3 regions of the Gordonia sesuvii genome follow, and region 3 is predicted to be linked to each of the others. Evidence: riboswitches for the same ligand, from Rfam matches in the RefSeq annotation. Region 3 holds a riboswitch; each other region holds the start of a gene.
What was found. A riboswitch is a leader RNA that binds a small molecule or an ion and turns the genes downstream of it on or off. The one in region 3 is predicted to bind thiamine pyrophosphate.

Region 1 (9,734 bases), on a different contig from region 3:
GGTTCTTCGCCGACCACGGCACGGACCTGCGTAGCGCCGATCTCCGTGCCGTCGGGCACCGGGTGGTGCACGGCGGGCGGACGTTCTATCGGCCGACCGTGATCGACGCGGAGGTGATCTCCGAGATCACGCGGATCTCCAGCCTTGCCCCGCTGCACAACCCGGCCAACCTGATCGGCATCGAGGCGGCCCGGTCGCTGCTACCGGACGTGCCGTCGGTCGCCGTGTTCGACACCGCCTTCTTCCACGGGCTTCCCGACGCGGCCGCCACCTATGCCATCGACCGCGGGGTCGCGAGTATGCATGCGATCCGACGTTACGGATTCCACGGGACCAGCCACGATTACGTCTCGGGTCAGGTCGCCGAGTTCCTCGGCCGGCCCACCGAGGAGATCAACCAGATCGTCCTGCACCTGGGTAACGGGGCATCCGCATCCGCGATCGCCGGTGGCCGACCGATCGACACATCCATGGGCATGACCCCGCTCGAGGGGCTGGTGATGGGCACCCGCAGTGGCGATCTCGATCCCGGACTCGTACTGCACCTCAATCGCGTCGCGAAGCTGCGGGTCGACCAGATCGACACGCTGCTCAACAAGCAGTCCGGTCTGAAAGGTCTGTGCGGCGAGAACGATTTCCGGACGATCACCCAGAAGATGGACGACGGGGACGACGCCGCGCGTGGTGCCTACGCCGTCTATATCCACCGGCTGCGCCACTATATCGGGGCGTACATGATCGCGCTGGGGCGGGTTGATGCGATCACGTTCACCGCCGGGGTCGGGGAGAATGCGACCAGTGTCCGCGCCGACGCGCTCGCTGGCCTGGAGCGCTACGGCATCGTCGTCGATCCGGATCGAAATGCTCTGCGCAGCAAAGAACCCCGCCGTATCTCCGCGGATGACAGCGACGTCGCGGTGCTGGTGGCGCCGACCAACGAGGAACTCGCCATCGCACGGCAGGCTGCCGCAATCGCTCCCTGAGGAGCGAGCTTGCGAGCGTCCCTTTCCGGTCCCTGAGGAGCGGGCTTGCGAGCGTCCCCTTTCCGTTCCCTGAGGAGCGAGCTTGCGAGCGTCTCGAAGGGCCCTTCGTGACACTCGGCTAGCGCCTCGTTCCTCAGGGGGCGGTGTTTGGCTGGCGCCTCGTTCCTCAGGGAGCGGCGAGTCGCAGTCAGAAGATCGTATCGGGCCGAACGTAATTCGCGAGGTCGACGAGCATGAAGCGGTGATCACGATTGGACCGGGTCTGCCGGGCCAGGGCGCGTAGGCAGCGCTCGGTGCCGGCGCGTAGTCCCTGCTCGGTGAACGGGTAGCCGAGGAGCGTCGTCGGCTGCAGCGACGGATCGGTGTCCGGATTCTCGTGCACCCAACCGAGAGCCGTGCCCAGCACGATGAGCAGCAGCCGTTGTTTGCGCGGCTCGCCCTCGGGCATCATGCCGACCCGGCGCGCCGCCTCGACGACCTGATCGCGGGTGACGTCGGCGATAGGTCGGCCGTGGACGAGGGCGAGTACGGCGGTCGCGCGCGCGGTGTTGAAGTGCCGGCTGGTCGGCGGCACCTCGTCGAGCGGGTCGATCGCCGCCGACACGTCGCCGGCCGCCACCGCCAGCCGGGCCAGTCCGAATGCGGCGGTGACGATGCCGTGATCGGTGAGCCACAGGTCGTGATAGTGGTGGGCCGCAACATCGAACAGCTCCGCGATGCGCTTTCCGTGACTGTCCGATGGCGGCGACTCGTCCGACAGCCAGCGGCCGATGAGCTCGGCGGTGCCGGCCACGGCCAGTTTCGGCGCGACCTCACCGGGCATCGCCTGCAGCACATCGCTGAAGCGTTCGTATGCCAGTTCCGGTTCGTCGTTCATCAGGGCGCAGATCGCCAGATACCACTGCACCCGCCACGAGTCGCCGTGATGGGCCGAGACGTCACGCAGCAATGCCAGGGCCGTGTCGACGTCGTCGAGCTCGAGGTGGGCACGCACCTCGGCCAGGTCGATCTCCAGCGACGGGTGCTTGCGTTTGCCGGCCCTCCCCAACAACGACGAGAAGCCGTCGGCGCGCGCCGCATGAATCGAGTCGAGGGTCTGCCGCGGATCGGAGAACGCGGCAGAAGTCAACATTCCCGCCGCCGGATCGGCCGGATTCACCAGCGGCAGGGGGAGGGCGCGGGCGATGTCGACCGGGTCGTAGAACGCCGCCTGCTCGGGATCGAAGAAGCCGTCGACCGGCGCCAGCATCAGGTCGGTCCCGAATGTCGACCGCTGCGGGGTGAACACCGTCGACAGCGACGGCCGCGGCACTCCGGTGTGCACCGCGACGATCTCGCGGAGCACATTCAGCACCTGCGTGGTCATCTCGTCCGTGGTGGCGAAACGATCGTCCGGGTTCCGCGCCGTAGCACGTTGCAGCAGAAGGTAGTACGACGGGTTGTCGCGAAAAACGGGGGTGTCTTCCGGACTCGGCAGGCCGTCGAGATACCGGCCGTTGCGCTTCGGCATGTCGACGGTCAGGGCTGCGAGGGTCCGGCCGATGCTGTAGATGTCGGTGACCACCTGCGGGCCCGTCTTCACGATCTCCGGCGCCTGGAACCCGGGCGTGCCGTACAGGTGGCCGTACCCGTTGATCGCCGACACCGCACCGAGGTCGATCAACTTCACCTCGTCACTACCCACCATGATGTTCTCGGGTTTGACGTCGTTGTAGACCAGGCCGACGGAGTGCAGGTAGCCGACCGCGGGGAGCACCTCGAGCATGTATGCCATGGCGTGCTCGACCGGCAGCAGGCCCGTGCCACCCTCGTCCTCCGAAGTGATCTGTTTGAGGGTCTGGCCGCCGATGTACTCCATGACGATGTAGCCGAAACGGTCGTCGTACTCGTTGGCATGCTCGACGAAGTTGTAGATCTTGACGATGCCGGGATGATTCACCGACGCCAGGAACTGCCGCTCGGCGACCGCGACGGCCTGGGCCTCGGAGTCCGACGAGTTCAGCAGACCCTTGAGGACGACCGGCCGGTCGGAGACATTGCGGTCGATTGCGAGATAGATCCACCCCAGCCCGCCGTGGGCGATGGCACCGGTGATCTCGTACTGGTCGGCGACCACCGTGCCCTGCGCGAGTCCGGGGACGAAGGAGTAGTGCGCCCCGCAGTGCGGACACTCGCCGGTGAGATCGCCCTCACCCGGTCCGGAGCTGCGCCCCACCGCTTTTCCGCACTTCCAACAGCTGCGCTTGCCTTCGGCGATGACCGGTTCGCTCAGGACCGCGTCCGCCGGTTCGATGTCGATGATCTTCGGCAGCTCGACCAGTCCGCTGCCCAGCCGGCGATCGTGCACCATCGATCGGTTGCGGGGGACGAGGCGGCGTCCGGAACCGAGTGCGGAGATGACATCGGTCGGGATCGTAGACCCGGCGCGGTTCGCGACGCGATCGGTGGGTTCGTCCCCCTCGTACGCGTCGTCGTCATCCGCCGCAGGGCCCGGTGTGTACTGCGTACCGACATCGAGGTCGGCCAGATCCGCCTTCTGCGTACCGATGTCGAGATCGTCGGCCGATGCGGCCTGTGTTCCGACGTCGAGTTCGTCTGCGGACACCGCCTGCGTACCCACGTCCAGGTCGTCGGCCGATGCGGCCTGCGTACCCACGTCGACGCCGCCGGTGTCCGGTGCGGACTCCGGTGCGTCGGTGCGCTGTTCGTGCTCGCTCATCTCGTCTCGGCCGTCGTCACTCGATCGGTTTCTCCCCTGTCAGTCTCGGTACACGGTCAGTCTCGGTACACGGGTTGTGGTGGTCCGGTGCCGGGCCCCAGGATGGACAGCCACCGGTTGTACATCTGCTGCCATTCTCCGGTCAGCCGGAGACGGTCCAGAACCCCGTTGACGAAGCGCACCATGTCGTCGCGGCCTCTGGGGATGCCCACACCGTAGAACTCCGCGCCGAGACTCGGTCCCACCAGCTGCACCCAGGGGTCCTGTTCGGCGAGGCCGGCGAGGATGGCGTCGTCGGTGCTCACCGCGTCTGCCTGACCCTGCTGCATCAGAACCAGACAATCCGCCCAGGTGGTCGTCGTGACCATTCTGACACGGGGCGCGATGGCCTGGAGGCGCCCGATCGAGGTGGTTCCGCGTGCGGCGCACACCCGCTTGTTGGCCAGCCCTGCGGGACCGTTGACCCCGGAGTTGCGTGTTGACAGAATACGTTGATACGCAACGTAATACGGCGTCGAGAACGACACCTCCTGCAGGCGGTCGCAGGTGATGCTCATGGTCTTCACGACGATGTCAACGCTGCCGTCCACGAGCGCCTGCGTACGGTCGGCCGAGCTCAGGACCCGGAACTCGATGGTGGCCGGGTTGCCGAAGATGCCGCGCGCCACCGCCCGGGCGATGTCGACGTCGAATCCCTGGATGTCGCCGCTGATCGGATCGCGGAAGCTGAACAGGTTGCTGCCGATGTCGAGCCCGACGATGAGGCGGCCACGTTCCTGGATCTCCGCCATCGTGCTGCCCCGCGGCATCCGATTAGGCGGTGGCAGCGGCCCCGGTCGCAGGCTCACCGTCGCGTCACAGTTCTGCGAGTTCGGGACGGGCTCGCGGGCGACTTGGCTCTCGGCGCCGGGAGGCGTCGGGTTGACGCCGAACGCCACCGGTGGGGGCGACTCCGGCGCGGGGAACCGGAAACAGGCGGTGGTCGATGCGCAGATCGCCAGGAGCACTGCGGCCGCCGTCAACAGCCGTCTGATCGAAGTGCCCGACGCACGCCGTCTCGTCATCGGTACTCCCGGATACGCGGGATCAGCCCGATCACCACTGCGGCCCCGGCGAAGAGCGTCAGCACGAGGATGCCCGTGCCGGTGAACCCCAGGACGCGTTGAGCGGTGTTGATGTCGTCGCGGAACTCCAGCCGCGTAGTGGTGATGGTGTCGGTGAGGGCCCGGTCGAGGTCGCGGTAGGCCTGCGCGGTGGTCAGTCGCCCGTCGCCGACGGTCATCGTCCGGGCCGCGGCGAAGTTGCCGTTGGCCATCTCCTGACGGACCTGCGCGTCGAGTTCGCGCCACCGGTCGAGCACGTAGTTGGCGTTGTAGAGCTGGGCGTCGGTGACGGCGCTGGAGTCGCCGCGGTTGCCGTCGACCCGGTCGAGGAGACGTTCGATCGCCGCGGTTGTGTCGGCGAAGGTGCGATCGAGATCGTCCTGGTCGCCGCGTCGCACCAGGGACAGTGTCTCCGCGGACCGCGCCTGCTGGGTGAGGATGCGCGCCGACGTCAATTCCCGCAGCGGGGCCGAGCCGTCGATACGTGCGTTGTTGGTGGCCGCGACCGACATCAACCCCGACGTCAGCAACCAGACGGTGCCGACGACCACGGCGATCAGCGCCGACAGCACGCCGATGTTGAAACGCCGCCGGGTGCGTCTGGCGAGATAGCGGGTGGTCATGACGAGGCCGATGATGAGCGCGATGAGGGCGATGTATACCCCCCACGGCGGCTTCGTCAGGGCGCTCTGCGGGTCGGCGATCGCCATCGAGCGGCGCTGATAGAGCCGCTGGGCCGCCGGCAGAATCCGTTCCTGCATGAGCGACGATGCCTCGCCGAGGTACGCGGAACCGACCGGATTGCCGAGACGGTTGTTGGTCCGGGCGACCTCGACGAGTCCGCTGTAGACGGGGATGCTGATGGCGAGCGTGTTGAGATCGGCGTCGATCTCGCGCTCCGCCGTACTCGTCGGCGCACTCCCGACGTCCTCGGCTGAGCCCGCCGCGATGACCAGCGACGACGACGCCGTGGCCAGCGCATCGGAATACCGGGTCCGCAACTCCGGCGATTCCAGTCCGCCGGAGATGAACGCGGAGTTCGCCGAGGCGTCGGCGATCGACAGCGAACTGTAGAGGACCTGAGATGCCTCCGCGAGGGGTTCGGTCCGGTCGATCATCAACCGCAACGTCTGTGTCCGGTTCTCCAGCGTCGTGGAGGCGTAGAGCCCGGTCCCGAGGCAGGCGAGGGCGAGGACCACCAGGATCAGGATCAGCTTCCCCGGGCTGGTGACCGCGTAGTGACGCAGTGTCGTCAGCGGCGACTGCGCGCGCTGCCGAGCCGACGACACCAGATCGCGACGGTCCGACAGAACCTGTCGGATCGGGGGAGCGGTGGGACCGGGCCGGATCGTCCGACCGGCGCGGGTGAGCGCGGTCCGCATGGGCGAGACGTCGCCGGTCACGTCAGCTGCCTTCCGAACTCTCCATGATGCCGGCGTCACTTTCCGATCGTGCCGGTCGCGCCGGCGTCGATTTCACGGTTCTCCACCTTGTCTGTCGCCGCGGGCAGTGCAGATGTTTCGCCCACCGCCGGACACGGGTACGGCGGCCCGATCATCTGCCTCAACCCTAGCTCTCACCTGCGTGCACGGCTCGGTGGGAGGGGCGTGTCCCGCAACTCGCCGAAACGACGCGCCCCGATCGACGGACACGGTGAATTCCGGGTTCGCGCACTGGTCACTGTCGAATGACTCACATACGGTGGGTGTCGTCCGGGCCCCGGATCATGTCGGGGTGCGTCACGAACTCAGGAGGCAGGGTGCGCGGAGACGGCGACGGTTGGGTGGTCGATCCGGACGGTTCACGCTACTGGGGCCGTAACGGGGCGGCAGGCCTGTTGCTGCGGGCGCCGATGCCCGACGGTTCCATCGCGATTCTGCTTCAGCACCGGGCGGTGTGGTCGCATCAGGGCGGCACCTGGGGGCTGCCGGGCGGTGCGCGCGACTCCCACGAGAGCGCGATCGACACCGCGATCAGGGAGGCCGACGAAGAGGCCGGGATCGGGGACAGCGAACTGCGCGTGGTCGCCGCCCTGGTGACCCATCAGTCGCCGAGTGGCTGGACCTATACGACCGTGATCGCCGAGGTGGACGAGCCCGTGCACACGATCGCCAACTTCGAGTCCGCCGAACTGAGGTGGGTGCCGGAGGGCGACGTCTCGAACCTCCCGCTGCACCCCGGATTCGAGAAGGCCTGGCCACGTCTGCAGGAGCGGATCAGCGCACTCGACCCGCAGAGCTGAGCAGCCGATTGGCACCGGCGATCAAGGCGTCCACGTTCGCGTCGTCGGCGGTCGGTCCCGTTCCGTAGGCCCAGCACTGACGATCATCGTGCTCGCACAGCAGAAACGTCATGACCGTGTCGTCGACGACGTACTGGTGCAGGCCGACGATCTGCACCGGCGCGCCGAGGTCATACAGCATCGAGGTCAGGGCCCCGATCGGGCCGGCCGCAGTGGCCTGCAAGGAGATGATCCGGTCGGCGAGGCCGATGGTGGCGCGGCAGGTGACCGAGTCCTGGTGGTTGGGGGAGGAAGTCCACGTGCCGAGCCGGATCGCTCCGCGCGGCGCGAACTCCTCGAGGAAGTCCTGCCAGCTCAGGCCCGTCGCCTGCTCACGCAGACCGCGGGGCAGTGGGCGGCCGAATCGGTCGTGGAACGGGTCGCATCGCGACGGCTCGTATGTGCCGGGACTGGGATGACGCTGACTGGGATGACGCTGAATGGTGTGCATCGGATCTGATTTCTCATCGGAGATGGAGACCGACGGGCAGGCAACGCAAGTGACCCCGCAGCGGGGGGTCGGTCGAATCAGACCCCGCTGCGGCGGGTTACGAGCGCGCTCTGCTTGCACATCATGATGGCGCCAACCATAGACCTCGCCCGTTCCGTGTAGCAACCGACTTATCGGCCGAACGGGCGACGCGTGGGAGCTCTCAGAAGCGGTCGCGGAGTTCCGCCGCCGCTGTTGTGGCGTCCTCGGCCGCGGTGATGGCGCGGACCACCACTGCTCGTCGCGCACCGGCGGCGGTGACCGCGTCGAGACGGTCGGCGTCGATGCCGCCGATGGCGAACCACGGTTTGTCGGTCCCGGTCGCCGCAGCCGCCGCGACCAGGTCGAGGCCCGGTGCCGATCGGCCCGGCTTCGTCGGGGTCGGCCAGCACGGTCCCACACAGAAGTAGTCGACATGGTCGTCGGCGACGGCGTGCCGCATCTGGTCGGTGTCGTGCGTCGAGATGCCGATGGCGATCCCTTCTCCGGCCACCCGCCGGGCCATGTCGGCGGGCAGGTCGCCCTGGCCGACGTGCAGGACATCCGCCCCGGCCAGCGAGGCGATGTCGGCACGATCGTTGACGGCGAGCAGCGCGCCGTGGCGGTCGACCACCTCACGCATCCGCCCCAGGATCTCGAGCTCTTCTCGCGCCTCGAGCGCTCCGAACGCCGATTCCCCCGGCGAGCCCTTGTCGCGCAGCTGGACGATGTCGACCCCACCCGCCACCGCGGCGGACACGAAGTCGATCAGGTCGCCGCGCTCACGGCGGGCGTCGGTGCACAGGTACAGACGGGAGTCGGTGAGGCGCGCGATCCTCGCAGTTCGGGTGTCGGTCACGGTGGTCACGCTAGTGCGTCACCCCACTGTTGCCTGAGGAGCCCGTGTCACCACACCGCTGCCTGAGGAGCCCGCGACGAAGGAGCGGGCGTCACGAAGGCCCGCCACGAAGGCCATCCCTCACGAAACAGATTCTGGTCACCGTTACTCTGGAGGAGTACGACACGGGAGCCCGGGGTACGCCGGGCTGAGAGTGCGGAACGATCCTCCGCTGACCGTTTGACCTGATCCGGGTAATGCCGGCGAAGGAAGGATGATCTGCGTGGCGCATGCCGACACACACCTTCGAACACCCCGTGAGCTAGCCGTCGTCGGGGGCGGCGTCATCGGCCTGACCTGCGCCTTGGCCGCGGTCGATGCCGGGTGGCGGGTCCGTGTCCACGATGCCGGGACCGATCGTCGGGCGGCCTGGGTGGCGGCGGGGATGTTGGGCTCGTTGGGCGAGGGGCACCCCGGCGAGGATGAACTGCTGAAGCTGTCGGTGGAGTCGGTCCGGCGCTGGCCGACGTTGCTGACGCGACTGGGGGATCCGCAGATCTCCGCGGCCACCGACTCTCTGTTCGTCGCCGCCGCGTCCGCCGACGCCGAGCACCTCAGAACCCTCGCCGACTTCGTCTGGGCACGACAGCCTCGGGCGCACGACGATCTGCGACCGGTCGGCCCCAGCGAGATCAGGCGGCTCGAGTCGGGACTGAGCTCGCGATTGCACAGCGGTTTTCTCGCCACCGGCGAAGGCGCCGTGGACAACCGTCGTCTACTCGACCGGCTGCGGACGGCGATCACCGACAGTGGAGGGGACATCGTCGACGACGAGGTCACCGACCTGTCGACCATCGACGCCGACGAGATCGTCGTCGCCGCGGGACTGGGCAGCCGGGCGCTCGTCGCAGATCTCGGGTTGTACGCCGCGAAGGGCGAAGTGTTGCGGCTACGCCGCACCCGCTGGTCGGTGCCCCCGCCGACGCACGTGGTGCGGGCTCGCATGCACGGCCGGTCGGTGTACCTGGTGCCACGCCACGACGGTGTCGTCGTCGGCGCGACCCAGTACGAACCGTTCGACGAGACCGCGGTCGCACCGGATGTCGGGGGCGTGACGGACCTGCTGTCCGATGCGGTGGAGCTGATGCCGGGCCTTCGGACCTACGAACTGATCGAGGCCGGCGCCGGACTGCGGCCCTGTTCCCCCGACGGTCTGCCCGTCGTCCGCCGGGTCGACGAGCGGGTCGTCGTCGTCACCGGCCACGGACGCAACGGAATCCTGTTGGCGCCGTACACCGCTGACGTGGTGATGACGCTACTGGGCGACGACCGTGCCGAGAG
Region 2 (9,734 bases), on a different contig from region 3:
TCTCGGCAAAACGAGGTCCACCAGAGGGCGGTGAGACGCCCAGGACTATAGGATCCGCATCCGCGACTCGAGGTGGCGGGTTTGTCCACGCGATCTTCAGACTGTCGTTTGCCTGTCGGCGCCAGGAAGACTCGGCGGCGGCCCGCAATTCATTCTCGGCGTCTCGCTTTCTGATCTCATTCGCCCGAGTATCACGATGCTTGACAACCTCAGTTGCGACACCAATACCCAGGCCGACCAGAACAACGACCACTCGGAGCCAAATCGGGCACTCGAAGAGACCCAGGACGGCCGTCATAGCAGCAGCCGCCGCCGCACAGATACCAAACGCCGCGATAGGAGGTAGATCGCGGACCCTCGCTGCCGCCTTACGCCACACCATTCTGGCATTCTGGCAGGTGCTGCGGATTTGCGCTCCTCTTCTCCCTCCTGCGCGCCGCCTGGGAGCCGATACCTGCAGTATTAGTTCGCATCACGATGGTGGCTTCACAGTATTCTGCTGCTATCCGTAGTAGATTGCTGTTTTCTACGCTCGAACTTCTACGGTCCCGCCTGACTACCTGCAACCGGCTGGATGAGTAGGGCGGGATCACTCAACTCGCGGGCACTCCGTGCCCACTAACGCTTTCGTCAATCGTTTCTCACACGGAACCTTCTCACCTCAAATCTCCGCAGCCCTAAGACGTTTCGGTGGAACATCGGGTTCCGCGGAATGCTGGCAACACGGGTCCTAGTTCCGCGGCGAACTCGTGCTCAGTCCCGATGAGCCACGGTTGCGACGGAGGCATCATCCCGCGGGGACCCATCCGGCAGAAACTCGATGCGCAACACCTTGCCAGGACCGTCGACCACGACAGTCCCGCACAACACGCGACCCGGCGGCAGGATGCGGACCACCACGGAACCCTCGGTGGCGCTGTTCAATTCGTCGGCGATGCGCGACAACACGGAGGTGCGCGCATCTTCGTCGGCGTCGTCGAGGGCGTGTCCGTCGACCATGATCACCTCCACGCCGCGGGCGCGGGCACGGGACGCCGCCGCCGCGACCTCCGGGGTGCCGGCGAGGATCGGCGCACGCAACGAATCCCGTATCTGCGCTTCCAGATTGCGGCACCGCTCCCGTTCGGCCGCGGTCAGCGGTTCCTCCTCGGCGATCCGCTGCAGCAGCGGCGTCACTTCGGCATTCAGTTCGCGCAACCGCTGATCACGTTCAGCGACGGCCCCGACCGCTGCGGCGCGGGCAGCGTTCTGCTCGACGGCACGTCGTCGCAGTTCGTAGATGTTGCGGGCGGCCGGCCGGATGGTCGCGGCGAACAATGTCGACATCAGCAGCGGGCCTAGGTTCACCACACCGGCTGCGAATCCCTCTAGGGGCCCGCGATCGGTCGAGATGGTCCACAGGATCGACGCGGCGATCAGGCCGACCATCGTCAGCCACGCCGCCCCGACCCGTCCACGCACACACAACCAGGTGCACAGCATGGTGACCCCGCCGAACATCCACAGTTGATCGGGTGAACTGTTCGGCACCGGAAGCGCGTGGAAGCAGGCGTAGGCCGTGGGCGTCGTCGTGATGACCACGGCGACCGCGAACGGCGCCGGCAGTGGGTCCTGCCGGACCGCGAGGATGGCCACCGCCCCCAACGCGAGCAACACCAGGAGTACGGCGCCCGGCCAGAGCGCGGACAGGTCACCCGCCGACGTCGCGAACATCGTTGTCTCCGCGACGATGAACAGGGCCGCGATACCCCAGGCCGCGCGAGTGTTCATGCCCAGCAGCGAGCGGATGTCACCGGTCTCCTGGTTCAGCCGGAAGTCGAGCACACTCACCGGATGTTCTCCCATCGCAGGTCCACGCGGGTGCCGGCGTCCGGGGCCGACACCACTTCGGCCGACCCGCCGGGTAGCGACCGCACTCGCGCGAGGATGCTCACCGCCAGCCCGAGTCGATGTGGCGGAATACCGGTGGGGTCGAAACCGACACCGTCGTCGACCACGGTGACACTGATGGCGTCGCCGGTGATGTGCAGGGCCACCGCACGGTCGGCGTCGTCGCCGGCGTGGATGATGCTGTTGCGCAGCGCCTCCGCGGCCGCGGATTCGAGAACGTCGACGACGTCGACGGGAGCTCGCAGCGAGTCCGCGTCGTCGTCGAGGCGCGTGTTGATCTGCTGGGTGACGTCGACGGCCAGGACGGCCGCGCGCAACCGGGTACGGATGGCACCCGCGGCAAGGGTGGTGACTTCCTCTGGCGGCGAGTTCAGTTTGTCCATCGTGATGGTCGCCTGCCGCCGAACCGAATCCGTGTTGCCCTGTTTCGCGGCGGCGAGAAGTGTCGAGATGACCCAGTCGTGCATCAGGCCGTCGACGTGACTGCGCTGGCTGCGTCGAGCATCAGCCTCGGCGGCAGCGGCGGCGCCTGCATAGGCTTCGGCGCGCGTCTCGTCCAGCACCCGCCCTGTCCGCAGCGCCATCAGCGCCGCGCAGGTGTACGGCAGGATGAACGCGAAGGCGAACAGGACGTTGGCGGTGAGGTTCGCGGGGTAGTCGTCGGGTCGGCCGAGTGCGTTGGCCAGCTGTGCCGGGATGATCGCGGCTGTCATCAGGGTCAGCGTCCACCGGGGCGGCAGGGTGATGGCTGCGGCGAGTCCCGCGAGGCCGGGGATAACGGAGAACCACAGCTGGTCGTCGACGGTTCCGCCGTTCCATGCCGGGAACCAGCTGATGCCGACGATGATGAAGACGACCGCGCATGTGCGCGAAGCGGTTTGCGCAAGGGTCCGTCGTCGGGTGATGGCGGCGATCAGCAGCACCGCCGGGGGCGCGAAGATGGCAAGCGGCGCCAGTAGATTCCACCACGCCGCCGTGATCGAGAACTGCGCCGCGATCTGTGGGCCCAGGATCGCCAGATAGGCGAAGTAGCCGGCGCCGACGAAGATCGAGAACAGCCGCTCGATTCGTATTGCGGCGCTTTGCTCTTCGATGCGGGTCAGCGGTTTCGTCGTCGGCGGGGAAAGGGCAACCATCCGTCCTCCAATGCGCGCTGATACAGATCGGTCTTGGTGGGGGCGGGACGTCCCGACGCGGCGTACTTCTGCCGGATGCGGGTCAGGTAGTCGTTGACCGTGTCCGGCGAGAGGCCCGACAGCGTCGCCACCCGCTGCGCCGACTCCCCGGACGCGTACAGGCTGAGGATCTCGCGTTGCCGGGGGCTCAGTGCGACGTCGGCGAAGTCGGCGTCGCCGTCGATGGCCATCGCCCAATCCATAGTCCCGACCACACCGCCCGCAGCCGCGCGGCGGATGGCGGCGACCACCACCGAGTCGTGCTCCGACTTGCGCACCACGCCCAGGACACCGGCTTTGGCGGCCGTTCTGACGAGATACGGTTCCTCACCCGAGGTGAACACCAGAACGTTGTCGATGCCGGCCGCGGCGAGATCGGCGACGTTGGCGGCGGGCGACGAACCGTCGGGTAGTCGCAGATCGAGGATCGCCAGGTCGAGGTCGGTGGCCTTGGCCAGCAACTCGGCCACGCTGGGTGCCGCGGCGATGATGGCCAGCTCCGGATACGGATCGAGCAACGCCCGGATACCGGCGACCGTGACCGCGTGATCTTCGACGACACCGATCCGACGTGAGTTGTCCACAGATCTCCTTGACCCGGCCGAGGCAAAATGCGATCTCAGAGTATGCGACGAAACGGACTTTCACCGGATAGTCAAAATCCGGCACGCGATTCTTCGAATGACCGGTGCAGAATCATTCCCGCGGATTCAGCGTAAGAGATGAATTGCTGATGCTATTCCGACACTGGCAGATGGGTCACCCAAACCAGCTGAGGGCAGTGACCGGCTCGCAGTCGCTTTCATCAATGTCGATTGCGCAGATAGCTCGCTGGATGCCGGCGAGATCATCTGGGTCGGTGATCTCTTCGTGACGAATGAACTCTGCCCAGGCCCCGGCCGGGGTATCAGCGAAGTACTGGACAGGTCCGTCGCCATGAGCGTGCCAGCGAGCCCCAGGTTGGGTATTCAATTCCCACAGGAACGGGAAACGCGGGTCGTAGTTGCGAAAGACGATCACGTCGCTCCGAGCGCCACGAGGGACGCGGCGAGTCGAGCCACCTTCTGCGGCCCACGATCCTCTGGGTCCCAGTCCCCCTGTTCCAACACATCGCGCGGGGTTGTCGGGTCGACGTTCCGCGGAACGTCGAGCGCAGCCTGGTGCAAACCGACGGCTACTCGCCTGTGCCCTTCGATCTGCGCCGCCGCGGAGCCGCCGACCGTGGCGGAGACCGACGCATGTGGTCGCGCACGCGGGTAAGGATGTCGGCGAGTGTCTCGACATCGGACGACGAGAGTGGCGCCAACAGCATGTCGGTGACCACGGCGATGTGTCCGGGGAAGACGTCGGCGAGTACGGCGCGACCCGCTTCGGTGAGCGTGACGATGACGCCACGTTCGTCGTCGGCCGCTGGTGTCCGGGTGATCAGGCCACGCTTTTCCAGCGTCTGTGCCTGGTACGTCAGTCCGGAGCGGCTGTAGACCACACCGTCGGCCAGGTCGGTCATCCGCCGACTGCCGTCGGCAGAATCCCCGAGCGTGGCCAGCAACTGGAATTGCACATAGCTGAGCCGCCCGGCGTCCTGCAGTTGTTGCTCGACAGCGTGTCTGAGCAGACTGCTCGTCTCGACCAGTGCGAAATAGGCGGCCAGCTGAGTGCTGTCCAGCGGCCGTGGCGATGTCATACCGGCAGACTAACAAACCTTCAACTTCGAAACACTTGCTTCGAAATTGAAGCAGTGTTAGCGTTGCCCGCAGTTGCTTCGAATCCGAAGCACTTGGTGAAAGGAAGTCATCATGAAGGCTGTTCGATTCCACGAGACAGGCGACGCCGAGGTGCTGCGCTACGAAGATGTCGACATCCCCACCCCGGGTGTCGGCGAGGTGCGCATCCGGGTGGCGGCATCGGCGTTCAATCCGGCCGACGGCGGCATGCGGGGCGGCTTCCTGCCGATCCCGGTGACCCTGCCCCACATCCCGGGCTACGACGTCTCGGGCACGATCGACGCCGTCGGGGAGGGCGTGACGGACCTGAGTGTGGGGCGCGACGTCGTCGGTTTCCTCCCGATGGCCGCTGACGGCGCGGCGGCCGAATATGTCGTCGCACCAGCCGATGCCCTCGTGGACGCACCCAAGGCAATCCCGCTGGCCGATGCCGCCGGGCTGCCGTCGGTCGCGCTCACTGCCTCACAAGCACTCTTCGAGGCCGGCGGGCTGAGTGCTGGTCAGCGCATCCTGATCAACGGCGCCGGCGGTCCCGTCGGCGGATACGCAGTGCGACTCGCGGCGCGTGCGGGTGCCCATGTCATCGCGACGGCAAGCCCCCGCAGTGCCGATCAGGTCCGGGCAGCGGGCGCCGACGAGATCATCGACCACACCGCGACGACCGTTCTCGACGCTGTGGACGAGCCCGTCGACGTACTACTCAACCTCGCGCCGATCACAGCGGAGAACTTCGTGGCGATGGCGACTCGTGTCCGCGATGGCGGGGTGGTCGTGTCCACGACGCCGATGGTCGAAACCCCTTCCGACGAGCAGCGCGGCGTGCGTGCGGTGACGATCTACGTCCACCCCGACGCACGGGTGCTGACCGAACTGGTGGGTCTGATCGACAGCGGTGACCTCCGCGTCGACATCGCTCGCCGAGTGCCGCTGAGCGAACTACCCGGTCTGCACCGGCAGTCCGATGCCGGTGAGGTCCGCGGAAAGGTGGTCGTGATCCCGGACTGAAGGGTGGCGCGGGGCCTACGCGAAGAACATGCCCAGCGTCAGCAGCCCACTCGCGGCGAAGGAGGCGGCGATGACCACGGCGGCGCGGGCGTGGTCGACCACCGAATCGACCGGCTGCGCCAGATCGGTGGCGACCGCAGGTTCGTGTGCGGCTGGCATCGTGACTCCCCCTCGTTGCGCTCTGTTGGTCTCGTTAACGACGCTAAGGGCGTGCGCTGGTGCGTTCGACTGCGTGACCCACATCGTGGCGGATTCGCGATCGAGGTAACGGGTTGATAACGGCGAACCTCCTTCGAGGGGTCGATCGGAGGCTGGCCTATCCTCGGTCGGACGGATTGGACAGCGAGGTACCACCCGGATGAACTACGAAATGGCCATCGCCGCTCTCGGGATCGGCATCGTCATCGGCCTGACCGGTATGGGCGGCGGCGCACTCATGACGCCGACGCTGGTGCTGTTCTTCAACGTTCCCCCGCTGACCGCAGTGTCGAGCGACCTCGTCGTCAGCGCGGCCACCAAACCCGTCGGGACCATCGTGCACACCCGCAACGGGACCGTGCACTGGAAGATCGTGCTCTGGCTGGTCATCGGTTCGGTGCCGGCAGCGTTCTCCGGGGCGCTGGTCATCTCCTGGGTCGGCCCCCTGGCGGGGGTCAGCGAATTCGTGAAGACAGCGCTCGGCGTCGTATTGCTCATCGCCGCAGCCGGTCTCGTCGGACGCGCCTACCTCACCTTGCGTCAGAACATGCGGCCCGACCCCTCCGCGGTTGCCGGGCCACCCCCGGCCACCGGCAACGACATCGCCGTGCGCATGCTCCCCACCCTCGCGGTGGGGGTGATCGGCGGGCTCGTCGTCGGACTCACCTCGGTCGGCTCAGGGTCGCTGGTGATCATCGCGCTGATGGCGCTGTACCCGTTCCTGTCGGCCAACTGGCTGGTCGGCACCGACCTCGCCCAAGCCGTCCCCCTCGTCATCGCCGCCGCCGCCGGGCACCTGCTGTTCGGTGACGTCGACTGGAGCGTCGTGGCGCCGCTGCTGGTCGGCAGCATCCCGGGTGCCTACATCGGCGCGCGGCTGTCGTCGCGGGCGTCGGCCGGACTCGTGCGTCGCGCACTCGCCCTTGTCCTGGTGACCGCGGGGCTGAAGATGCTCGGCGTCAGCAACCTGTGGACGCTGATCGGGCTGGGTATTGCGCTCGTCGTGGGGACTGTCGGGTGGATGGTCATCCGGATGCGGTACGGGCTGAAGGCGACGAATTGGCAGGATCGTCGGGCGGCGGTTTGAGGCGTCGATAGGCGTTCCGCGGAACGTCATGCCGCGGCAGCGGTGGAGACGTCCTGCGATGGAAGGAACTCAGTTCTTGACCAGCCCACCGTCGACGACGAGGTTCTGACCGGTCACCGCCCGCGACCACGGCGACAGGAAGAACAACACAGCATCGGCGAACTCTTCGGGCGTGGTCACCGACCGCAGTGGCGTGGAATCGGCGATGGCGTCGAACACCGCACCCGGAGTTGCCGCGCTGGCATCGGTGGTGCGCAACAGCCCTCCGGAAACCATGTTCACCTTGATGCCATCGGGGCCGAGATCGTGCGACATCGTGCGGGTCAACGCGAGCAGCGCCGCCTTCGCCGCGGTGTAATCGTGATACGGCACAACCGGATTCTGCACCAGGTTGGTGCCGATGTTGACGATTCGACCGCTGCCGGCCGCACGCATTCCCGGTAGTGCCGCCTGGATGACATTGAGTGCGCCCCCGACGACGCCGGTGAGCTGCGCGTCCAACTCATCCCACGAGAGATCGTCGGCGTGGGACCGATCCTCACCGTTGAAGGAGTAGTCGGGCAGCGCATTGTTCACCACCGCGGTCACCGGGGTGCCGAAATGCTCGCCCGCAGCGGCGACCATGTCGCGCACCGCATCTCGATCGGTGACGTCGGCGCCGACGACAAATGCCTTGTCACCGATCTTGTCGGCCAAAGCCCGTGCGGCATCACCACTCCGGCGATAGTTGATGACGACGCGGGCTCCCTGGGCGGCGGCCGCCAGGACGATGTGCGCGCCGAGGCCGCGGCCTCCGCCGGTGACCAGAACGACATGCTCAGAGGTGGGCACAGCAGACATTCGGACCATCCCTTCGCCGGTGCTAACCGGAGCAGGTTCGACGGGTGTGATCTCAGCCGACCCATGCCGGCACCCCGTGTCGCACCCCATCCGACCGCATCGGGTGGGCGAACGCAACTTGCGGTGGTGCACCGAGAACTATGGCGCGCCCAGCCGACCAGAAACGGCACCCACTCGACGGAAAGTAGCGCCCAGTGGACCGGAAACGGCGCCCAGTGGACCGGAAACGGCGCCCAGTCGACGGGAAACGGCACCCACTCGACGGAAAGTGGCGCCCAGTCGACAGAAAGTGGCACCCAGTCGACAAGATGGACACATGAGTTCTGCGCAGACCGGCCTGGCGTCGCCACGAGGGTGGACGCGTCGGCAGGCGCTGCGCACGATGCTGCTCGCGGCGGCGGCGCTTCCGCTGGCAGCCTGCGGGTCGTCGACCAGCGAGGACGCTGGGCCGCGGCGCACGTGGGGCGCGTACATCCCCAGCGTCACCCCTGCCTCCGAAACATCCCCCTCACCGATCGACCAGCTGGCCGCGCTCGCCGGCGCGACGCCGGCGTACCTGCATCGGTTCGCTGCGATCGGCGACTCCGCCCCGACCACCGATCTCGACGCCATCGTCGACGCCGGGGCCACCCCGCTGTTGACACTCGAACCCTGGCGGCCGGACGGAGGGATCGTGCAGCCGCGATATGCGTTGTCACGCATCGCGGCCGGCGATTTCAACGCCGATTTCCGTCGCTGGGCAACGCAGCTCGCCGATTGGGGCCGGCCCCTCCTGCTCCGTTTCGCGCAGGAGATGAACGGCACCTGGTATCCGTGGTCGATCGGGGTCAGCGGCAATTCGGCGGCCGACTATCGAAATGCGTGGTCGCAAATGCGGACCATTTTCGACGACGAGGGCGTCGAGAACGTGTCGTTCGTGTGGGCGCCCAACGCACTGACCGTCGCCACCACCGACTTCGGTGACGCGTACCCGGGCACGGACCAGGTCGACTACCTGGCCGTCGACGGTTACAACTGGGGCGACACCCCCGGACACCACTGGCAGCCGGCCGCAGACCTGTTCTCCCCCAGCCTCGCCCGACTACGGGAACTCGATGCCGACCGGCCGCTGCTGATCACCGAGGTCGGCTGCGCCGACGGCCCCACACCGGAGATGAAGGCGGACTGGATTCGCGACTTCTTCGCCGCCGTCGACGCCGAGCCGCGGCTGGAGGCGTTCCTGTGGTTCCAGACCGACAAGGAACGGGACTGGCGGTTCAACACCACGCCGGACAGCACGCAGGCGTTCCGGCGTGGCGTCAGCTCCCTCGCAACCGGCTGACCGCGCCCTATTGGGTGTGCACCACCATCACCGGGCACTTCGTCACATGCAGCACCGACTGGGTGGTCGAACCGAGGAGCAGGCCACGGAATCCGCCGCGTCCCCGGTTGCCGAGGACCACGAGCTGCGCGTCGTCGGCCGACTTGACGATGCTCTGGGCCGAATTCTCGGCTTCCACAACGGTTGTCACGTCGACATCGGGATAGTCGGCGCGGAACTCGTCGACCAGGCCGGTCACCAACGCCTCCGCGTCGTCGTGGATCTGCTGCTGCGGCGGCAGATGACGTCCGCCGATGACCTCGCCCGACATGGCACCGAAACCGTTGACCGCGACCAGCGACGTCTTCAAGAGTTGCGCCTGCTGGAACGCGGCGGCGGTCGCCACCCGCGAGACCTGCGAACCGTCGACGCCCACCACCACCGGGCCGGCGGCATCGGCACGTGCCGTGGACGGAACCACGACGACCGGGCAGTCGGCGTGCGCGGAGATGTAG
Region 3 (9,734 bases):
GGGACTGATCTGCTACACCCGCCTCGACGACCCGCGGGACCTGGTGCACGCCGTGCAGGGCGCCCCGATGTCGGAGTTCGACGAGGTGCGCGTCGTCGACGAGCACGGTGCCGACGTCCCCGACGGGACGGACGGTGAGCTGCTGGTGCGCGGGCCGTACACCATCCGCGGCTACTACCGCGCGGCCGAACACAACGCGCGTTCGTTCTCCGCCGACGGCTACTACCGCTCCGGTGACCGCGTGCGACGGTTGCCGTCCGGACATCTGGCCGTCACCGGACGGATCAAGGACACCATCGTCCGCGGCGGCGAGAACGTCGCCGCCGACGACGTGGAGGAGAACCTGCTCGCCCACCCGTCGATCCGCGCGGCGGCCGTCATCGGCCTGCCCGACGAGGCGCTGGGCGAAAAGATCTGTGCCGCAGTGGTGTTGTCGCACGACCATCCGCCCGGCCGCCCGCTGGAATTGCCCGACGTCCGCGGTTTCCTGACGGAGAAGGGGCTCGCGTCGTTCAAGTTGCCGGATCGGCTGGTCGTGGTGCCGACGCTGCCGGTCACCGCGGTCGGCAAGATCGACAAGGCGGCGATGCGGGCGTCTCTCCTCGGTCCCTGAGGAGCGAGCCTGCGAGCGTCTCGAAGGGTCTCGAAGGGTCACGAAGGGCGGCCCTTCGTGACGGTCCTCCGCTAGCGCTCCGGACCTCCTCAGGGACCGGGTGGACGGCTCCCCGCTAGCGCTCCGGACCTCCTCAGGGACCCGGGGGGCTACTGCACCCGCGCCGTCGCCTCGGCCAGCATCGGCGTCAGCCGCTCGAGTGCGAACCGCAGCGACGCGGGCGTACCGGCAGACATCCCCTGCACGATCGGGTCGGTCTCGGCGAGCTCGATCGCGCGCCCGTCGCGGACGACCGGCAACGAGTTGATCAGGTTGTCGTTCTGCAGCTGCGCCAACGGCATCCCGATCGGGGCGAACACCGCCACCTGCGAATCGAGGGCCGAGACCCGTTCGACCGGCACCGAGGCGAAGAAGCCTTGCGCATCGAGGTCGGCGACCGGCGGGAACTGCACGAAGCCCAGTTCGGCGACGGTGTCGAACCGCGCGTCACCGGGCAGATAGGCGCCGTAGGCCTCACCGAACTTGGCGCCCCAGACGAACGTCTTGCCCGCGAAGTCCGGGTTCTGCTCGCGGAGCGTGTCCTGCAGGGCGGTGGTCTCGGCGATCTGCGCATCACCTTCGTCGGACCTGCCCAGCGCGGCCGCGATGAGTTGGGTCTGCAACTGCCAGTTGATGGCGTAGTCCGGGGTGCCCGCGGGTGCGGTGACGACCGGTGCGATCTCGCGCAGGCTCTGCGTCACGGCGGAGTCGTCGGCGGCACGCACGTTGAGGATGAGATCGGGGTTCATCTCACTGATCTGCTGGTAGTTGAACTCGCCGGCGCTCGCCGCCGGGATGATCTCAGGGGTGTCGGTGCCGAATTCCGCTGCCGCCCACTCGCCGACGCCCTTGTTCTCGGCGCCGAAGGACATCCAGTCATAAATGGCGACCGGCTTGACCCCGAGGCTCAGTGCGATCTCGCCGTCGGACCACCCGAGCGCCACCACCCGCGGATTGTCGGGAAGATCGAACTCCGGTTCCGCCGACGGATGGGAGTACACGGTGTTCTCGGTCGTGTCCGACTGGATGCACGCGGTCAGTGCGAACACGAGAACGACGACGAGCCCCAGCGCGCGGGACAGTCGACGAAGATGAGCGGTCATCGGATCTCCTCGGTCGTGGTGGATGTCTGCGCGGACGACTGTGGGGACGCCCGGAGGTTGGCGGTGTCGCCGGGCACTTCGTCGAACGACACCGCGCCGTCGCCCAGCGGGATCACCAACGGGGTGTTGGTCTCGGGGTCGTCGATGATCCGCGCCCGGACCCCGAAGGTCCGGTGCACCATATCGGCGGTGATGACCTCCGACGGCGCGCCCTGGGCGACGATGTCACCGCTACGCATGGCGATGATGTGACTGGCGTACCGGGCTGCCTGGTTGAGATCGTGCAGCACCGCGACGAGGGTGGTCCCGCTCTGGTTGAGGGTCGTGCACAACTCGAGGACCTCGATCTGGTGGGCGAGATCCAGATACGTGGTGGGCTCGTCGAGCAGCAGGATCGGGGTCTGCTGGGCCAGCGCCATTGCGATCCAGACACGTTGCCGCTGACCACCCGACAGGGCGTGCACGGGGCGCTGCGACAGATCGGTCAACCGGGTGACCTGCAGCGCGAAGTCGACCGCTGCCTGATCCTCGTCGGTCCACTGCCGGAACATCGTCTGGTAGGGGAAACGGCCGCGCGAAACCAGATCGATGATGGTGATGCCCTCGGGTGCGATGGACTGCTGCGGCAGCAACCCGACCTCCCGGGCGAACTCCTTGCCGCGGAAACCCTTCACATCCTTGCCGTCGAGCAGCACACTACCGCCGCGTGGCGTCAACAGTCTCGAAAGAGACCGCAGCAGAGTGGATTTGCCACATGCGTTCGGTCCGACGATCACAGTGAACGACGCGTCCGGGATCACCACGTCGAGGTCGGCGATGATCGTGCGATCGCCGTACCCGATCTCGAGGCCGGCTCCGGTGAGGCGGTCGGCGCGTGTCCCGTCGGTACCCATCGGGTCGGTGGTGTTCGGGTCGGCGCTGGTTGGGTTTGGGGTCATGGCCTGGCCTTTCGTGACTGGGCGATGAGCAGTCCCAGGAGATAGACGCCACCGATGGACGTGGTGACCACGCCGACCGGCAGCTGCACCTCGGGCGCCAGGATGGTGCGGGCGATCGCGTCGCAGCTGACGAGCAGCACGGCACCCACCGCGGCGGAAGTCACCAGGGGAATTCCCGGGCTCGGCGAGATCCGCGCCGCCAACTGCGGAGCAACGAGTGCGACGAAGGCGATCGGACCTGCGATGGCGGTGATGACGGCGGCGAACCCGACACCCAGGACGAGCAGCATCATCTGGGTCCGCGCGACGTCGACGCCCTTGCTCTGGGCGGAGTCGGCGCCGAGCTCGAACATCCGCATCCGCGGGGCGACGACGATCAGGGCGGGCACCAGGATCACCAGTCCGATGATCACCGGGACGGTGTCTGACATCCGGATGTCGTGCAGGCTGCCCATCCCCCACGAGGCTGCGGCGGCGGCGTTCTGCACGTTGGAGGTCGCGATCAAGTAGCCGTTGAACGCCACCAGCATGGCGTTGATGCCGATCCCGACCACCACGAATCGGTAACCGCTTGTACCACCACGCATCCCGAGGTAGTAGACGGCAACGGCGGTCGCCAGCGACCCGATCAGCGCACCCACCGTCGACCCGGCGGAGTCCAGGTTGAGCACGAGCATCGCGATCAGCGCCCCGGTGTAGGCGCCGGTTGTGAAACCGATGATGTCGGGGCTGCCCAGCGGATTGCGGGTGATGGTCTGGAAGATCGCGCCCGACAATGCCAGCGCGGCCCCGCCGACGAGCGCGATCACCACCGCGGGCAGTGCGGCGGCGACGAGGTCGGCGGGCGCGCCGGATGTCATGCCGGCCAGCACCTTCAGGGTGTCGACGATGCCGAGGCGCGGGCTGTCGGTGGTGCTCACGCCGAGTGACCACACCCCGACCGCGAGGGCGACGACGACGAGGGCGGTCCCGATCACCACGGCGGCGAGATCCACTCGGACACTGATCGTCCGGGTGCGGATCATCTTGATACGGCGCGGCCAGTGCGCCGGAGTGGGGGTCGGCCGCTGCTGCTGGACCGTCATTGTTCACCTCTGCGCTGCCGACGGACCAACGCGATGAGAACCGGCGCGCCGATGAACGCGGTCACCATCCCGACCGGCAACTCGCTGGAGGTCAGCACGCGGGCCAGCAGATCCGACCCGACCATCACGATCGGTCCGACCACGACGCACACCGGCAGCAGCCAGCGGTTGTCGGGCCCGAAGAGAATGCGCACGACGTGCGGAACCATGAGTCCGACGAAGGTGATCGGCCCCAGTGCCGCGGTGGCCGCCCCGCACAGCACGGTCACGACGACGAAGCCACCGAGCCGCACCCGCCCCACGGGCACCCCGAGTGCACGGGCCCGGTCGTCGCCGAGCGCCAGACCGTTCAGATATGGGATCAGTATCATCGCCGCGAGCGCTCCGACGACGATCGGGATCCACACCACCGACACCTGCGACCAGTCCCGCCCGTCGAGAGTGCCGACCTGCCAGGAGCGGATCGCGTCGAACGACTTCGGATCGATCATCGTCAGGCCGAACCCGATACCGCTGAAGATCGAGCCCGCCGCGACACCGGTCAGCACCAGTTTCTCGGGGCTGGCGCCGCTGATGCCGCGCGAGCCGACGAAGTACACCAGGGTCGCCGCCAGGAATGCGCCGACCATCGCGGCCGCCATGTAGCCGCCGGTGGAGCTGACATCCCAGGCGACTGCGGCGACGACCATCGCGAAATATGCTCCCGAGTTGACGCCGAGAATGCCCGGGTCCGCCAACGGGTTTCGGGTCAGGCCCTGCATGATGGCGCCGGCCGCACCGAGGGCGACGCCGACCAGGACCGCGAGCAGCGTACGTGGCACGCGGTTGTTGCGGATGACCTCGAGAGTGGTCGGGTCGCCGTCGCCGAACAAGGCGCGCCAGGCGTCGGTGACCGTGTAATCACCGGAGCCGACGAAGAATCCGAGGAAAGTGAGGCCGACCGCGGTGGCGATGAGCAGCACGACCACGGCGAGTCGCGACATGGACCGCAACCCCGACGGAGATGGCGCAGGGGCACCCGGCCCGGCCGGGGTTACCGCGGTGTCAGTGGTCAACAGGGTCGCCTGTCGTCGAGGTACCGTGGCCCCCACTATAGGTTAGGGAACCCTTAAACACGCGGGTTCGAATGATCGCGCCACGCCGTGATTCGGTGGCTGCTCACCCGTTCGGCCGGTCAGGACTCCGGACCGTTGTCCCGCCAGTACGCCTGTGACTTCACATCCGACTTGCCGAGCTTGTAATCGCTCTTCAACGACGCGGTGACCGCGCGGGTGCTCGTCATGTCCAGGGCGACGAATCCGAAGTGGTCGGTGGCGTCGAATGCCGCGTCACGCACCGCATCCGACAATGACGACCCGTCACGCTTGATCCAGTTGATGGTGTCCTGATCGCGCAACCGCAGTGGCAGTGTCGTGTCGGACTCGTGGACGTATTCGAGCCAGACGGTCGCGGGTGCCGACGGATTGGCCGAGCCCGAGATCCCGTCGAGCAGCGAGTTGATCGCCGGCAGGGCCGCGATGTCGCCGGCGAGCAGCCAGCCCTTCGGCGCCGGATCGGGGATCGCGAACTTGGAGCCCATGAACGTCGACGAGATGGTGTCGCCGGGCCGCGCGGCCTGCGCCCACCGGGCGGCCGCGCCGTCGTGGATGGCGAACTCGAGGAAGAAGGTGTCGGTGGCCGGGTCCGGGTCGACCAGCGTGTAGGCCCGCTGATGCAGCTTGCCGTGCTTGTTCTCGAACCAGATGCGAATCCACATCGTGGGGTGCACCGGACGCTCGGTGAGCAGACCACCGCCGGTGAAACCCAGGCGGATGTAGTGGTCGGTGACCGGCTCGTTGCTGGTCACCGTGATCTCGTAGTCGTCGGCGCCGAGGAGTTTGAGGACCGCCCCCTGCCACCCGCGCGACTTGGTCTTCGTCTGTTCCGCCATGCGACAACGGCCTTCCCTCGACTGCAGCACGTTCTGTCAGGGTAGCCTAACTTCGCCTGCGGGCAAGGCCGCCTCCCCGCCGGTTGAGTAGCGCCGCGCGAGCCTGCGAGCCGGCGCGTATCGAAACCCCCCGCGAGCCGGCCGTTCCCCGCCGGTTGAGTAGCGCCGCGCGAGCTTGCGAGCCGGCGCGTATCGAAACCCCCCAGCACCCTAGGCAGGCGCCAAAGCCACGATCCCGGGATGCGCATCGAGGTAGGACTTCGTGAACGAGCACACCGGCCGCAACCGGGCACCCTGATCCCGCACGTACCCGATCGCACCGACCATCAGGCGGGTGCCGAGACCGTGCCCGGTGTACTCGTCGTAGAGCACCGTGTGAAGGATCGTGATGGTCGACGTCCCGCCGACCGTCTCCCTGCTGTAGCCCAGGACGCCGACCAAGTCGCCGGCGACCCACAGTTCGAATCGATCCCGGTCGGGATTGTGGACGACCTGAGCAATCTGCTGCAGGATGGCCTGCGCGGACTGCGGTGGCCGATGTCGATGTTTCCGCTGCATGATCCCCTCCTGCGCACTACAGATCGCCGTTGCCGAAGCTCCCCTTCCGGCAGCGGTGACGGTCGTTTGTGATTCGTGTCACAGCCTACCTTACGCAGGCGTAGGTCGCCGCGCCGCCGACCCTGCCCGGCCCCCGACGCCGCGACGTCGTAGGGTTGGGTTCGACCACGGCACCCTCCGTGGTCGACAAATTGAACAGCGCGGGGGCTCCCACGATCACCGGGGGCTGAGATGGCGACAGGCGGTCGTCGACCGCCCGAACCTGTCCGGGTAATGCCGGCGTAGGGAGTCGCAATCATGGGAACACGTGTATCCGAAACTGCCGTCTCGACGGTCACCCAGGGGCCGATCGAGGGAAGCAGCAAGCACTACCGAGAGATCGACCATCTCCGTATCCCGGCGCGACGCATCCACCTGACCAACGGCGAGCATCTCGACGTCTACGACACGTCCGGTCCGTACACCGACGCGACCGCGACCATCGACGTCGAGGCGGGGCTGCCGCCGACACGGGATGCATGGCACCGGCCCGAACCGATCGACGGCGCATCGACGCAGCTGGCGTGGGCGCGCGCCGGGGTCGTCACCGATGAGATGCGGTACATCGCCGCTCGCGAGGGTGTCGACGTCGACCTCGTCCGCGAGGAGGTCGCGGCGGGCCGGGCGGTGATCCCGGCCAATCACCGTCACCCCGAATCGGAGCCGATGATCATCGGCAAGCGATTCGCGGTGAAGGTCAACGCGAACATCGGCAACTCGGCCGTCACCAGCTCGATCGCCGAGGAGGTGGAGAAGATGGTGTGGGCCACCCGCTGGGGTGCCGACACCATCATGGATCTGTCCACCGGCAAGGACATCCACATGACCCGGGAGTGGATCATGCGGAACTCCCCGGTCCCGGTTGGCACGGTGCCGATCTATCAGGCGCTGGAGAAAGTCAACGGCGATCCCACCAAACTGACGTGGGAGATCTACCGCGACACCGTGATCGAGCAGGCCGAACAGGGTGTCGACTACATGACGGTGCACGCCGGTGTCCTGCTGCGTTATGTGCCGCTGGCCGCCCGACGCGTCACCGGCATCGTCTCGCGCGGCGGGTCCATCATGGCGGCATGGTGTCTGGCGCACCATCAGGAGTCGTTCCTCTACACCCATTACGAGGAGCTGTGCGAGATCTTCGCGCGCTACGACATCACCTTCTCGCTCGGTGACGGCCTCCGCCCGGGGTCGATCGCCGACGCCAACGACGAGGCGCAGTTCGCCGAGCTCCGCACGCTCGGAGAACTGACGAAGATCGCCAAATCGCATGGCGTGCAGGTGATGATCGAGGGCCCGGGGCACGTTCCGATGCACAAGATCGCGGAGAACGTGCGCCTGGAAGAAGAACTGTGCGAGGAGGCCCCGTTCTACACTCTCGGCCCCCTGGCCACCGACATCGCGCCGGCCTATGACCACATCACGTCGGCGATCGGTGCCGCGATGATCGCGCAGGCCGGCACCGCGATGCTGTGCTACGTGACTCCCAAAGAGCATCTGGGACTTCCCAATCGCGACGACGTCAAGGTCGGTGTTATCACCTACAAGATCGCCGCACACTCGGCGGATCTCGCCAAGGGGCATCCGGGTGCGCAGGAACGTGACGACGCATTGTCCAAGGCGCGCTTCGAGTTCCGGTGGACCGACCAGTTCAATCTCGCTCTCGACCCGGACACCGCGCGGGAGTACCACGACGAGACGATGCCCGCCGAACCGGCGAAAACCGCCCACTTCTGCTCGATGTGCGGGCCGAAGTTCTGTTCGATGCGCATCTCGCACGACGTCCGGACCTACGCCGAGGAGAACGGCCTGGTGACCGCCGAGGACATCGACCGCAAGATCGCCGAGGAGATGGCCGCGAAGTCGGCGGAGTTCGCCGAGCACGGCAACCGCGTCTATCTTCCGTTGGAGGCCACCACCGCCACTGCCACTGCAGGAGGGTCGCCCACACGATGACCGACGATCTCCGCCTACCCACCGCCGAACCGGGTGCCACACCGCGGCGCGTGCTCACCATCGCCGGTTCCGATTCCGGCGGGGGTGCCGGCATCCAGGCCGACATGCGGACCTTCGCGCTGCTGGGACTGCACGGCTGTGTGGCGGTCACCGCGGTGACCGTGCAGAACTCGCTCGGCGTCCAGGGTTTTCAGGAGATCGAGCCGGAGACGGTGGCCGCGCAGATGCGCAGCGTGGTCACCGACATCGGTGTCGGTGCCGCGAAGACGGGGATGCTGGCGTCGGCGCCGATCATCGAGGCGGTGGCCAAGGAGTGTGTCGGACTCGGGATCGGCGGCGCGGGGTCGGTGCCCCTCGTCGTCGACCCGGTCTGCGCGTCGATGCACGGTGATCCGCTGTTGGCGACGGAGGCACTGGACACGTTGCGGTCTGCGTTGATCCCGCTCGCCACGGTGGTCACCCCGAATCTCGACGAGGTCGCTCTGATCACGGGCATCCAGGTCGTCGACCAGCAGACCCAGCGTGCCGCGGCCCGTTCGCTGCACGCCCTCGGGGCACGCTGGGCGCTCGTCAAAGGCGGGCACCTGCGGTCGTCGACGCACAGTCCCGATCTGTTGTTCGACGGCGAGAACTTCCACGAGTTCGACCATCCACGCATCGACACCACCCACGATCACGGCGCCGGCGACACCCTGGCCGCCGCGACCACCTGCGCGCTCGCACACGGCCATTCGGTGCCCGAGGCGATCGGCTTCGCCAAGAGCTGGGTGACCCGAGGGCTCGAGGCGGCCTACCCGCTGGGGGCCGGCCACGGTCCGGTCAACCCGTTGTGGCGTGTACACAAGGGGTGAGTGCAGCCGCGGCCGAGTTCCATGGATTCGCCGAGTTTTCACCTCCTCGTCGGACTGCGGGTCGATAATTCGGGCATGGATGGCGCAGAGGAGACCGCGGGCTGGAACTATCTCATGGACATGGATGGCGTTCTCGTCCGCGAAGACCACCTGATCCCGGGAGCAGACACGTTTCTCTCGGAGTTGCGCGACAACGAGATCCCGTTCATCGTGCTCACCAACAACTCCATCCGCACGCCGCGCGACCTGCGTGCCCGGCTGCTGCGCACCGGCCTCGACATTCCCGAGGAGGCGATCTGGACCTCGGCGCTGGCCACCGCCCGCTTCCTCCAGTCGCAGCGCCCGGGCGGGTCGGCCTACGTGGTCGGGGAATCCGGGCTCACCACGGCGCTACACGAGATCGGCTATGTGATCACCGATTCGGCACCGGACTATGTGGTGCTCGGCGAGACACGGACCTACTCTTTCGAGGCGATCACCACCGCGATCCGCCTGGTCGAGCTCGGATCACGGTTCATCGCCACCAATCCGGACGCCACCGGCCCGTCCGCGGCCGGATCACTCCCGGCGACCGGCGCGGTCGCCGCGCTGATCACCCGCGCCACCGGCCGCGAACCGTACTACG

Region 1: linked by a shared signal. The riboswitch ahead of thiO (glycine oxidase ThiO) and the one ahead of thiC (phosphomethylpyrimidine synthase ThiC) in region 3 are both predicted to bind thiamine pyrophosphate.
Region 2: linked by a shared signal. The riboswitch ahead of VZC37_RS13545 (3-oxoacyl-ACP reductase) and the one ahead of thiC (phosphomethylpyrimidine synthase ThiC) in region 3 are both predicted to bind thiamine pyrophosphate.

Annotation. Positions count from the first base shown of each region.
Region 1 is NZ_JAZDUF010000004.1:87,014-96,747, reverse strand. Features, by position in the region: gene VZC37_RS14255 (acetate kinase) at 1-983, shown strand, start outside; gene VZC37_RS14250 (serine/threonine-protein kinase) at 1,171-3,702, opposite strand; gene VZC37_RS14245 (glutamate ABC transporter substrate-binding protein) at 3,759-4,766, opposite strand; gene VZC37_RS14240 (hypothetical protein) at 4,763-6,208, opposite strand; gene VZC37_RS14235 (NUDIX hydrolase) at 6,565-7,047, shown strand; gene VZC37_RS14230 (hypothetical protein) at 7,022-7,537, opposite strand; gene thiE (thiamine phosphate synthase) at 7,740-8,414, opposite strand; TPP riboswitch at 8,569-8,683, shown strand; gene thiO (glycine oxidase ThiO) at 8,677-9,734, shown strand, end outside.
Region 2 is NZ_JAZDUF010000003.1:594,682-604,415, forward strand. Features, by position in the region: gene VZC37_RS13505 (hypothetical protein) at 754-1,845, opposite strand; gene VZC37_RS13510 (sensor histidine kinase) at 1,827-3,026, opposite strand; gene VZC37_RS13515 (response regulator transcription factor) at 2,990-3,649, opposite strand; gene VZC37_RS13520 (hypothetical protein) at 3,825-4,085, opposite strand; gene VZC37_RS13525 (MarR family winged helix-turn-helix transcriptional regulator) at 4,240-4,749, opposite strand; gene VZC37_RS13530 (NADP-dependent oxidoreductase) at 4,862-5,794, shown strand; gene VZC37_RS13535 (hypothetical protein) at 5,810-5,953, opposite strand; gene VZC37_RS13540 (sulfite exporter TauE/SafE family protein) at 6,153-7,079, shown strand; gene VZC37_RS13545 (3-oxoacyl-ACP reductase) at 7,149-7,919, opposite strand; TPP riboswitch at 7,910-8,006, opposite strand; gene VZC37_RS13550 (glycoside hydrolase family 26 protein) at 8,236-9,240, shown strand; gene VZC37_RS13555 (universal stress protein) at 9,248-9,734, opposite strand, start outside.
Region 3 is NZ_JAZDUF010000001.1:1,360,372-1,370,105, forward strand. Features, by position in the region: gene VZC37_RS06240 ((2,3-dihydroxybenzoyl)adenylate synthase) at 1-613, shown strand, start outside; gene VZC37_RS06245 (ABC transporter substrate-binding protein) at 763-1,755, opposite strand; gene VZC37_RS06250 (ABC transporter ATP-binding protein) at 1,752-2,693, opposite strand; gene VZC37_RS06255 (FecCD family ABC transporter permease) at 2,690-3,778, opposite strand; gene VZC37_RS06260 (FecCD family ABC transporter permease) at 3,775-4,761, opposite strand; gene VZC37_RS06265 (siderophore-interacting protein) at 4,953-5,708, opposite strand; gene VZC37_RS06270 (GNAT family N-acetyltransferase) at 5,919-6,266, opposite strand; TPP riboswitch at 6,457-6,571, shown strand; gene thiC (phosphomethylpyrimidine synthase ThiC) at 6,564-8,258, shown strand; gene thiD (bifunctional hydroxymethylpyrimidine kinase/phosphomethylpyrimidine kinase) at 8,255-9,109, shown strand; gene VZC37_RS06285 (HAD-IIA family hydrolase) at 9,185-9,734, shown strand, end outside.